DNA from 3 places in the Micromonospora sp. SD19 genome. Region 3 is predicted to be linked to each of the others. Evidence: riboswitches for the same ligand, from Rfam matches in the RefSeq annotation. Region 3 holds a riboswitch; each other region holds the start of a gene.
The links. A riboswitch is a leader RNA that binds a small molecule or an ion and turns the genes downstream of it on or off. The one in region 3 is predicted to bind cyclic di-AMP.

Region 1 (3,267 bases), 500 kb from region 3:
GCAGCGCGTAGCGGCCGTCCCGTTCGAGGTCACGGCGCTTGGGCGAGTCGATGATGAAGCAGAACAGCCCCTCGGCGGTGATGACCGGGGAGACCGGATGGACGCGGGGCCCGCCGTCGGCGCGGACCGTGGCCAGATAGCCGAAGCCCGGCCCGTACTGCTGGAGGAGAACGCGGATCCCGTCGGCGAGTCGGGGCTCGTCGGCGGCGAATTCGGACCAGGAAGCCATGCGGGCATTCTATCGAACAAATGTACGAGCAGCGACCTCGACGCGCTGGTCACCGGCACCGAATCCGGGCACTTTCGGCAACGCGGCTATGGTGGTCCGATGCTGCTCTCCGACCGCGACCTGGTCTCCGAGATCAAGGCCGGCACGCTGGGCCTGGAGCCGTTCGAGCCCACCCTGGTCCAACCGTCCAGCATCGACGTCCGACTCGACCGGCTGTTCCGGGTCTTCAACAACCACCTCTACACCCACATCGATCCCGCCATGCAGCAGGACGACCTGACCTCGGCGGTCGAGGTCCCCGACGGTGAGCCGTTCGTGCTGCACCCCGGGGAGTTCGTGCTCGCCTCGACGCTGGAGGTCATCTCGCTGGGTGACCAGCTCGCCGGCCGACTGGAGGGCAAGAGCTCCCTGGGCCGGCTCGGGCTGCTCACCCACTCCACCGCCGGCTTCATCGACCCGGGCTTCTCCGGTCACGTGACGCTGGAACTCTCGAACGTGGCGAACCTGCCGATCACCCTGTGGCCCGGCATGAAGATCGGGCAGCTCTGCATCTTCCGGCTCTCCTCGCCGGCCGAGCACCCGTACGGCTCGGTGGTCTACGGCTCGCGCTACCAGGGCCAGCGGGGGCCGACGCCGAGCCGCGCCTGGCAGCACTGGCGCACCTGGCCCACCCGCTGAACCACGACGACGAGGGCCCGCCGCGACGGATCGCGGCGGGCCCTCTCGTCACCCGGGTCAGCCCGGGCGGCCGTAGCTGTGGATCGGGCCGTCGTCGACCTTCTTCATCTTGACCGGTTGACCGGCCTGCGAAGCGTGCACCACCCAGCCGCCGCCGACGTACATGCCGACGTGGTGGATGTCGCTGTAGTAGAAGACCAGGTCGCCGGGGCGCAGGTCGCCCCTGCTGACGTTCTTCGTGACGCGGCTCTGCGCGGCGGCGTTGTGTGGCAGCGACACGCCGGCCTTCGCCCAGGCGGCCAGCATCAGCCCGGAGCAGTCGTACGAGTTCGGACCCTCGGCACCCCAGACGTAGGGCTTGCCGATCTGGGCGCAGGCGAACTTGACAGCGGTGCCCGCGCCGCCGCCGGGGTAGCTGCCCGGGCAGGGCGCCGGGCGCAATGGGCCACCGCCACCGTTGCCGTACACCTTGAGGCGCAGCTTCTGCAGGCGGTCGATCTCTTCGTTGATCTGCTTCTTCTTCGCCGCCAGCTGAGCTTCGGTGCGGGTCAGCTGGGCCACCATCTCGTCCAGCGGCGCCTTCTGCGCGGCCAGCTGGTCGCGCAGGTCGGCGACCTCGCGTACGTCCTTCTGTTGGTTGTGCGCGAAGCGGTCGAGCATCTCGAGCTGGCCGACCACCTCGCTGGGCGACCGGCTGCCCAGCACCGCGTTGACGGTCAACACGTTCTCACCCTTGTAGGCGCGTACGGCCAGGGCGCTGACCTTGTCCATCGCGGCGTCGACCTGGCGCTCCAGCGGGGTGATCCGGGCGGCCAGGGCGTCGGCCTGCTTGCGCTTCGCGGCGAGGTCGGCGCGGGTGGCGTTGTGCCGTTCGATGATCGGTTCGAGCTTGTTCCAGTCGGCGTCGATCTGGCGCTCGATCTCGGCGACCGACGGGTCGGCGTGGGCCGCCGTGGCACTGCCGGTCAGGACGACGGCGACGCCGGCCAGGGCGGCGAGTGCGGTGGTGAAGCGGGACCAGCGTGGGCGCGGCACGATCGACGTCGGGCCGGCTGATGCCGACCGCTCGGACGACGGCCGCGGGGCATGGAGTGCCACCGGGGTTCCGTACTCCTTCTTCCTGACCGCCTACCGGGTTAGCTGACGGGTTCGGGCGGGAAGTCGGCGCCCTACCGCAGTGGCTGCGGATTCACCCCGAGGGACCTGGGTCCCCGGTTCGCTCGGAAACGACTCGGCGGTGTCGGTCCGTTACCGCCCGGGCTGGGCGGAGCTGCTGTCGGCCCGACGAATGACCAGAGTAGAGACGCTTGTTACCGATCCGCAACCCGCACGGCCGTGACACTCCGTACCGATTGGACGAGGTCACCGACCGTGTGTGAAGAATTCTTTCCCCACGCTTCGATAGATGGAAAGGTATTGACCTGACCTCCCGGACGGCGCGATGGTGACCTGACTCACTCCGCGAGAATCTAGGGGGTTCGATGCACCATCCAACCCTGTCGACGGGCTGGCGCGCACTGCTCGCCGCCGCCGTGGTCGCCGCCGCCACCACGGTGCCACTCTCCGTCGGCCCGGCCGCCGCCGCGTCCACCACCGACCGTCAGCAGCAGTACGCCGCCGCGGCCACCGAGTACGGGGTGCCGACAGTCGTGCTGCTCGCCGTCTCCTACCTGGAGTCCCGCTGGGACACCAACGCCGGCACACCGAGCACCAGTGGCGGCTACGGCCCGATGCACCTGACCGACGCCCGCCACGTGGCCGCCCTACCCGGGCGCGGTCACCACGACGCCGGTGCCGAGGACCCGCGCGGCGACGACTCGCGTCCCGCCCGGGTGCCCGCGCCCCGACCGGTCGAGGCCCCCGCGCCGTCCACCGCCGCGTTGCAGACCGTGGACGCCGCCGCCACGCTGACCGGCGTCGCCCCCGAGGCACTGCGCACCGACGCGGGCCTCAACATCCGGGGTGGGGCGGCGCTGCTCAGCGCGTACCAACGGGAGCTGGACGCCCCGGTCGGCGCCGACACCAACCCGGCCGCCTGGTACGGCGCGGTGGCCCGCTACTCCGGCGCGGACAGCGCCGACGCCGCCGCGGCCTTCGCCGACGAGGTCTTCACCACCATCGGCGCGGGCCAGTCCCGGGTGACCGACGACGGCCAGCGGATCACCCTGCCGGCCCGCGCGGTACGGCCCGAGCGTTCCTGGTTGGACCGGCTGGGCCTGCGCCGGCTGGCCCGCCCGGACGGGGTGGAGTGCCCCCGCACCATCTCGTGCGAGTGGATCCCGGCACCCTACGAGGCGTTCGGCGACGGGGACTACGGCAACCACGACCTCTCCGACCGGCCCGCCCGGCAGAAGATCGAA
Region 2 (3,267 bases), on a different contig from region 3:
TGGTGAGCACGAGCTTGACCAGCACCCAGCGGTGCCGCAGCAGGCCCCACGGGGTGAGCAGCGAACTGGCCACTCCGATCAGCCAGACCAGGACGCTCAGCGGCGCGAACAGCACCGTGCCGATCAGGGCCGTGACCGGGTAGACCACCGCCGGGTCGGCGCCCCGCTGCACGGCGATGCCGAGGGTGAGCAGCACCAGGTCGGTGCCGAGCCAGCCGAGCGAGGTGACGAGGTGCAGGGTGAGCAGCGCCTTGCGGGTGGTGGGTCGGATCCGAGGCATACCGCGATGCTGCCCGCCGGCCCCGGCCGGGTCGTCCGCCGAGCGACGACATCAGGGGTACGCCCGGCGACGTAGCCGGCCCCGGACGCGGGTGATGCCTGTGAGTCATCGTGATGACTCACAGGCATCACCACGGGTGGGTCAGTAGACCGACAGGTGTACGTGGTTGGTGTGGTCGGTGGACGGGGTCCCGTGCGCCCCGCTGTACGACTTCCATCCGCTGCTGGGCAGCCAGATCTGCTTGTACCAGATCACGTAGAGCACGGCGAGCCGGTCCGCGTTGCGGATGAAGTACGCGGCCAGGTTGTTGCCGTAGGTCTTGTCGCCGCCGGTCGCGGCTCCGCCGAAGCCGCCCTTCTGTGCGGCGAAGTCGCAGGCCCGGCCCTTCGGGTGCTCACCGGAGCCGCTGGGGCGGTGGCACGAGACGTACCGGGTGAAGCCCGCCGCCTTGGCCTGGTTGAGCGCGTGCAGGGTACGCGGGGTGATGCAGCCGCTGGCCGGCGTGGGGTCGTTCACGCTGCACGACTCGGAAGGCCAGGAGCCGTCGGAGTTGCGCGGCGCGGCCGTCGCGTTGGCGGTGGAGGTGCCCCGGTTGGAGCCGGTGTCGGCGGTGCTCTGTGTCTTGGGTGTGGTGGCCACGGTCAGGGCCCGTTCGGCCTGTTCCTTGCGCTTGGCCATCACCGCGACCTGCTTGCGCTGTTCAATGATCTCGCCGTCCAGTGCGACCCGGGTGCGGGTGGCCTGGTCCTTGCTCTTCAGCAGATCGCGCAGCACCCGGTCCTCGTTGGCGGCCACCGCGTCCAGGGCGGCTGCCCGGTCCATGAAGCCTTCCGGGGTGCTGCTGTTGAGCAGCGCCGACATCGCGCCGAGTCGTCCGGTCCGGTACGCCACCTCGGCGATCTCGCCGACCTTGCCGTTGCGCTGGTCGATCTCGACCTCGATGGTCTTCAGCTGGGTGGTGAGCTGCTTCTGCCGTTGTACCGAGGTGTCCAGGGCTCGCTTGGCGTCCAGGTAGCCCTTGCTGGCCGCCTCGAGTTGGGCGCGCAACGCCGGGGTGCCGCCCTCCTCGTCGGAGTCGGGTGCGGCGGCCCGCAGGCCGGTCGGGGGAGCGGCCGAGGCGGTGCCGGCCGGAAGCGCGACGCCGAGGGCGAACATCGCGACGATCAGGGCCGCCAGTCGGGCGGCGGGTGGTCGTGCTGGTGCCACTGCGCATGTCCTTCCGTCAGCCGCCGACCGGGTTAGCTGACGGGTTCGGGACGGAAGATCCCTACCGCTGACGCGGATGCACCCCAGGAACATGGTTCCCCGGTTCGCCCGGTTGGGCGATTAGGCGGCGACCGCCACCGGCGCCGGGAGGCGCCGCCTGGTGGAGGCCGGGACCGAGCCTACCGGTGCCGGTGGGGCCGCTGCAGCCAATGTGACGGACGGTGCGTGCGTCACCACGGAAAATTACCTTAAAAGTGAGCAATGCTCCGAAAAGGTCGTCACCACTCGATGGAGCCACACGCGCCGGAGGCGGCGCCCGGCTCGATCTGCAACGTCGCGTGTTCGATGCGGAAGTCGTCGTGCAGGGCCGTACGCGCCGCGGTGAGCACCGCGCCGACCTCCGCCCCGGGCGCCATGGTCAGGTGTGCGGAGGCCACCTCCATGCCCGAGGTGAGCGTCCAGACGTGCAGGTCGTGCACCTCGACGACGCCGGGCACCGCGGCCAGCCGATCGTGCACGGCGGTGACCTGGAGGTGCTCCGGGGCGGCCTGCACCAGGATGCGGATAGCGGCGCGGGCCAGCCGCCAGGTGCGCGGCAGGATGAACACGCCGATGGCGACCGCGACCAGGGGGTCCGCCCACCACCAGTCGGTGACGGTGATGAGCAGCGCCGCCCCGATGACGCCGACCGAGCCGAGCAGGTCACCGAGCACCTCCAGGTAGGCGCCCTGGAGGTTGATGCTCTCCCGGGCCCCGGCGCGCAGCAGGGCGAAGGCGGCGATGTTCGCGAGCAGACCGAGCACGGCCACCGCGAGCATCGGGCCGGCGATGACCTGGTGCGGGTCGCCGAACCGACGGATCGCCTCGATCACCACGTAGATCGCCACGCCGGAGAGCAGGACGGCGTTGGCCAGCGCGGCGAGCACCTCGAGCCGGTAGAGCCCGAAGGTGCGCTGCGGGTCGTTGGTGGCCCGCCGGGTCGCCGTGATCGCGGCGAGCGCCATCCCGATGCCGAGCACGTCGGTGAACATGTGCCCGGCGTCGGAGAGCAGGGCGAGTGAGCCGGTGTGCAGGGCGGTCGCCGCCTCGACCACCATCAGGGTGGCGAGCAGCCCGAACGCCGCCCAGAGTCGACCCCGGTGCTGGTGTGCGGCATTGGCGACGGACCCATGGTGGTGGTCATGACCTGCGCCCACGAGATTCACCTTCCGCCGCCGGCCGGGACCCGGTCAAATGTATGCTCACATCGCTATGTGTGCAAGTGTACGGGTGATGCCTCGCGCTGGCGGCGGTCCGCGCAGGTCAGCCGGTCGGGTCGATGGTGGTGAGCCGCTGGGTGGCCCGGGAGAGCGCCACGTACAGGGTGCGTACCCCGGCGCCCGGATCCGCCCGGATCTCGCTCGGGGCGACCAGCACCACCGCGTCGTACTCCATGCCCTTGGCCTCCAGGCTGGTCACCACCTGCAACCTGGGCGCGCCGAGCGCGCCGAGCCAACCGGCGACCTCGTCACGGCGGGGGACCGGCGTGATCACCCCGACCGTGCCCTCCACCTCGGCCAGCAGGCCGGCGGCGGCCTCGACAGTCGCGGTCTCCAACCCGGCGGCCGGCACCACCAGCTCGACCGGTTCGACCCCGGTGGAGCGGACGGCGGTCGGCAGCGGCAGGTCGGGGTAGAGCCGGCGGATCTCCGCCGCCGCCACCGCGAAGATCTCCGACGAGTTGCGGTAGTTCGTGGTCAGCGTGAACTCGTGTCGCTTACGCCGGCCCAGCGCCTGGTCCC
Region 3 (3,267 bases):
GGCGACGAGGTCATCCTGGTCGAGCTGACCGATCCCACCGATCCCAGCACCAGCAACTGGAACATCGCCGAGCACCAACGCGGCACCCCGATGATCTGGCTGGCGGTGGTCTTCGCGGCCGCGATCGTCGCGTTCGGTCGGTGGCGGGGTCTGGCCGCGCTCGCCGGACTGGCCGCCAGCTTCGCCATCCTGCTCACCTTCGTGCTGCCGGGTATCGGTGCCGGCAGGTCACCCCTGCTGGTGGCGGTGGTCGGCGCCGCCCTGATCATGTTCGTGGTGCTCTATCTGACGCACGGGGTCACCGCACAGACCTCGGTCGCCGTGCTCGGCACCCTGGGCAGCCTGGTGCTGACCGGCGTACTCGCCACCATCGCCACGGCCGCCACCCACCTCACCGGCTTCGGCAGCGAAGACGCCACCACCCTGTCGATGTTCCAGGGCGACGTCGACCTGCACGGACTGCTGCTCGCCGGGATCATCATCGGATCGCTCGGGGTGCTCGACGACGTGACGGTCACCCAGGCGGCCACCGTCACCGAACTGGCCAACGCCAACCCCGGCCTCACCCGGTTGCAGCTGTACCGGGCGGCCACCCGGGTCGGCCGCGCGCACATCGCCTCCACTGTCAACACCATCGTTCTGGCGTACGCGGGCGCGTCGCTGCCCCTGCTGCTCCTGCTCACCGCCGACGCGCGACCGATCGGGCAGATCCTCACCAGTGAGTTCCTCGCCCAGGAGATCGTCCGCAGCGCGGTCGCCACCCTCGGTCTGATCGCCGCCGTGCCGCTGACCACCGGGCTGGCCGCGGTGGTGACCGCCGCCGGGCGTACCGACGCCGTGCCGCCGGCCGACGCTCCCGCCGCGCGCCCCCAGCCGGACCGCAGCGAGGCACTCGCCGCCCTCAGCTCACCGCGAACGGCCGGCTCCAACAAGCCGGACCGGCAGCGGGCCGCACCCCCACCCGAGGCCGCCGACCGGTGGCCGGAGTCGAACAGGAGCACGGATACGGCATGGTGACACTCCTCAGCGTGACCAGATCGGGCAACCACCCTGAGAACCACGTCACTGGTCACTCAACGCTATGGCGAAATGACGCTTTTGGTCGGCATCCAGGCGTAGCTCAGCCGGTCGACTCTCGGGTAACCTCGCTGCCGGTCACCGATGAAGGCGCGAAGCGGCGCCTGCGGTGCCACCGCCCAATCGCCAACCGGCGAGCCGGGGACCCAGGTACGTGGGGTGAATCCGCGTCAGCGGTAGGGGCCGCTTCCGCCCCGAACCCGTCAGCTAACCCGGTCGGCGGTCGACGGAAGGGAACATTGTGACGGCACCCCTACGCCGCTGGTTGACACCCGTGGTGGCCGTGATCGCCGCACTGACCGTGTTCGCCGGGCCACTCCCGGCGCACGCCGCCCCGACGAACCCCACACCGTCCGGGCACGAGGAGGACGGCGAGCCCAAGCTGCTCAACGACGTCATCGAGCAGGCCAACCGCGACTACTCCGCCGCCAAGTCCAAGCTGGACAAATCCAAGAAGCGGCAGAGCGAGTTGGCGGCCGAGGTCGACCGGGCCAACGCCGACCTGGCCGCACTGGCCCCGCAGGTCGGGCAGATCGCCGCCCAGGCCTACCGGACCGGCCGGATCGGCGCGATCGCGATGCTGCTGGAGAGCGACGCCCCCGACTCGTTCGTCCAGCGCGCCGCGGTGCTCGACGAGATGAACATGGTCAACGAGAAGAAGCTCTCCGAGGTCAACGAGGTGAAGGCCCGCGCCGAGCAGGCCAAGCTGGCCCTCGACACCGAGGTCCGCGAGCAGCAGAAGCAGACCGCCCTGATGGCGAAGCGGAAGAGCGAGGCCGACAAGGCGCTCTCCCTCGTCGGCGGCAAGGGCTTCACCGGCGGCCTGGTGGACGCCACCTCCCCGGTCGCGAAGATCGGCCCGGGTCGCACCGCCGACGGCGACTGGAAGCCCCAGTCGTGCAGCGAGAACGACCCCACCACGTCCGGCTGCGTCACCCCCCGCACGCTGCACGCGTACAAGGAGGTCAAGCGGGCCGGCTTCAACCGGTTCGTCGGCTGCTACCGCCCCGGCGGGCCGTGGGAGCACCCGAAGGGCCGCGCCTGCGACTGGTCGCTGCAGAAGAGCGGCTTCTCCCCGTGGCACAACAACGACACCCGGACGTACGGCAACAACGTCGCCGCGTTCCTCATCCGTAACGCCGACCGGCTCGGCATCTACTACGTGATCTGGAACCGGCAGATCTGGTTCCCGGCCACCGGCTGGAGTTCGTACAGCGGGCCGTCGAACCACACCGACCACGTCCACATGTCGCTGCTCTGACCCGTACGACCCCGGTTGAGGGCCGTTCCGCGTGACGCGGAGCGGCCCTCGTCATGTCACACGGTGGCAGGGGCAGCCGGGTCGGCCGGGGTGTCCAGCGTCGCGAAGCCAGCCGGCACGGCGGCAACCGGGCGCACCGCCCCGGCGGCCAGCCGGTAGGACATCCCCACCACCGCGCACCGCCCCCGGGCCACCTCGTCGGCCAGCACCGGGGACTGCCCGAGCAACGTCTCGACGGTCTGTGCGATGTGGATGTCGACGATGCCGTCGATGTCGTCCACGCCCTCGGCCTCGGCCCGGCGCAGGCTGGGCAGCACGGCGTCGACCACCGCGCCCAGGTGGCCGCTCGGCGCGGTGCCGGTCGCGGCGGACTCCCGGGCGGCCTGCACCGCACCGCACAGGTCGTGACCGAGCACCACCACCAGCGGAGTGCCGAGCACTGTCACCGCGTACTCGACGCTGCCGAGCACCTCCGGGCCGGCGGTGTGCCCGGCCGTGCGGACCACGAACAGGTCACCCAACCCGCGGTCGAAGATGATCTCGGCGGCCAGCCGGGAGTCGGAGCAGCCGACGATCACCGCGAACGGGTGCTGCCCGTCGGCGACGGCGGCCCGGTGCCCGGCGTCCTGGTTGGGATGGTGTGGCGCGCCGCCGACGAAGCGTCGATTGCCGGCGACCAGTTCGGCGTACGCCCGGCTCGGCTCACTGAGCACTGGCGCTCGATCGGTGGTCCGCTGCGTACCCGGCTGACCACCGGCGTTCCCGGCATGACTCATCCCGCACCTCGTCTCGACGCATCTCACCTGGTCAGACCGACTTTCCGCCGACCGGGCGGCGGGCGCTCAGTCGCGCTCCACCGTCACACGCACGCTAAGATGCGTCAAGGTATGCGTGATTTAGATTTCATACGTTGACCCCGGTCGCCCCCT

Region 1: it holds a riboswitch for cyclic di-AMP, as region 3 does, so the genes downstream of both, ACX27O_RS01240 (C40 family peptidase) here and ACX27O_RS03570 (coiled-coil domain-containing protein) in region 3, are expected to answer to the same signal.
Region 2: it holds a riboswitch for cyclic di-AMP, as region 3 does, so the genes downstream of both, ACX27O_RS28275 (coiled-coil domain-containing protein) here and ACX27O_RS03570 (coiled-coil domain-containing protein) in region 3, are expected to answer to the same signal.

The regions. Positions count from the first base shown of each region.
Region 1 covers NZ_JBTLMN010000001.1:265,009-268,275, reverse strand. The annotation lists gene ACX27O_RS01250 (pyridoxamine 5'-phosphate oxidase family protein) at 1-229, opposite strand, end outside; gene dcd (dCTP deaminase) at 329-907, shown strand; gene ACX27O_RS01240 (C40 family peptidase) at 965-2,005, opposite strand; cyclic di-AMP (ydaO/yuaA leader) riboswitch at 2,019-2,154, opposite strand; gene ACX27O_RS01235 (N-acetylmuramoyl-L-alanine amidase) at 2,389-3,267, shown strand, end outside.
Region 2 covers NZ_JBTLMN010000011.1:117,401-120,667, reverse strand. The annotation lists gene ACX27O_RS28280 (hypothetical protein) at 1-280, opposite strand, end outside; gene ACX27O_RS28275 (coiled-coil domain-containing protein) at 422-1,486, opposite strand; cyclic di-AMP (ydaO/yuaA leader) riboswitch at 1,492-1,623, opposite strand; gene ACX27O_RS28270 (cation diffusion facilitator family transporter) at 1,765-2,682, opposite strand; gene ACX27O_RS28265 (HelD family protein) at 2,789-3,267, opposite strand, start outside.
Region 3 covers NZ_JBTLMN010000001.1:768,877-772,143, reverse strand. The annotation lists gene ACX27O_RS03575 (YibE/F family protein) at 1-1,017, shown strand, start outside; cyclic di-AMP (ydaO/yuaA leader) riboswitch at 1,184-1,314, shown strand; gene ACX27O_RS03570 (coiled-coil domain-containing protein) at 1,319-2,338, shown strand; gene ACX27O_RS03565 (carbonic anhydrase) at 2,395-3,114, opposite strand.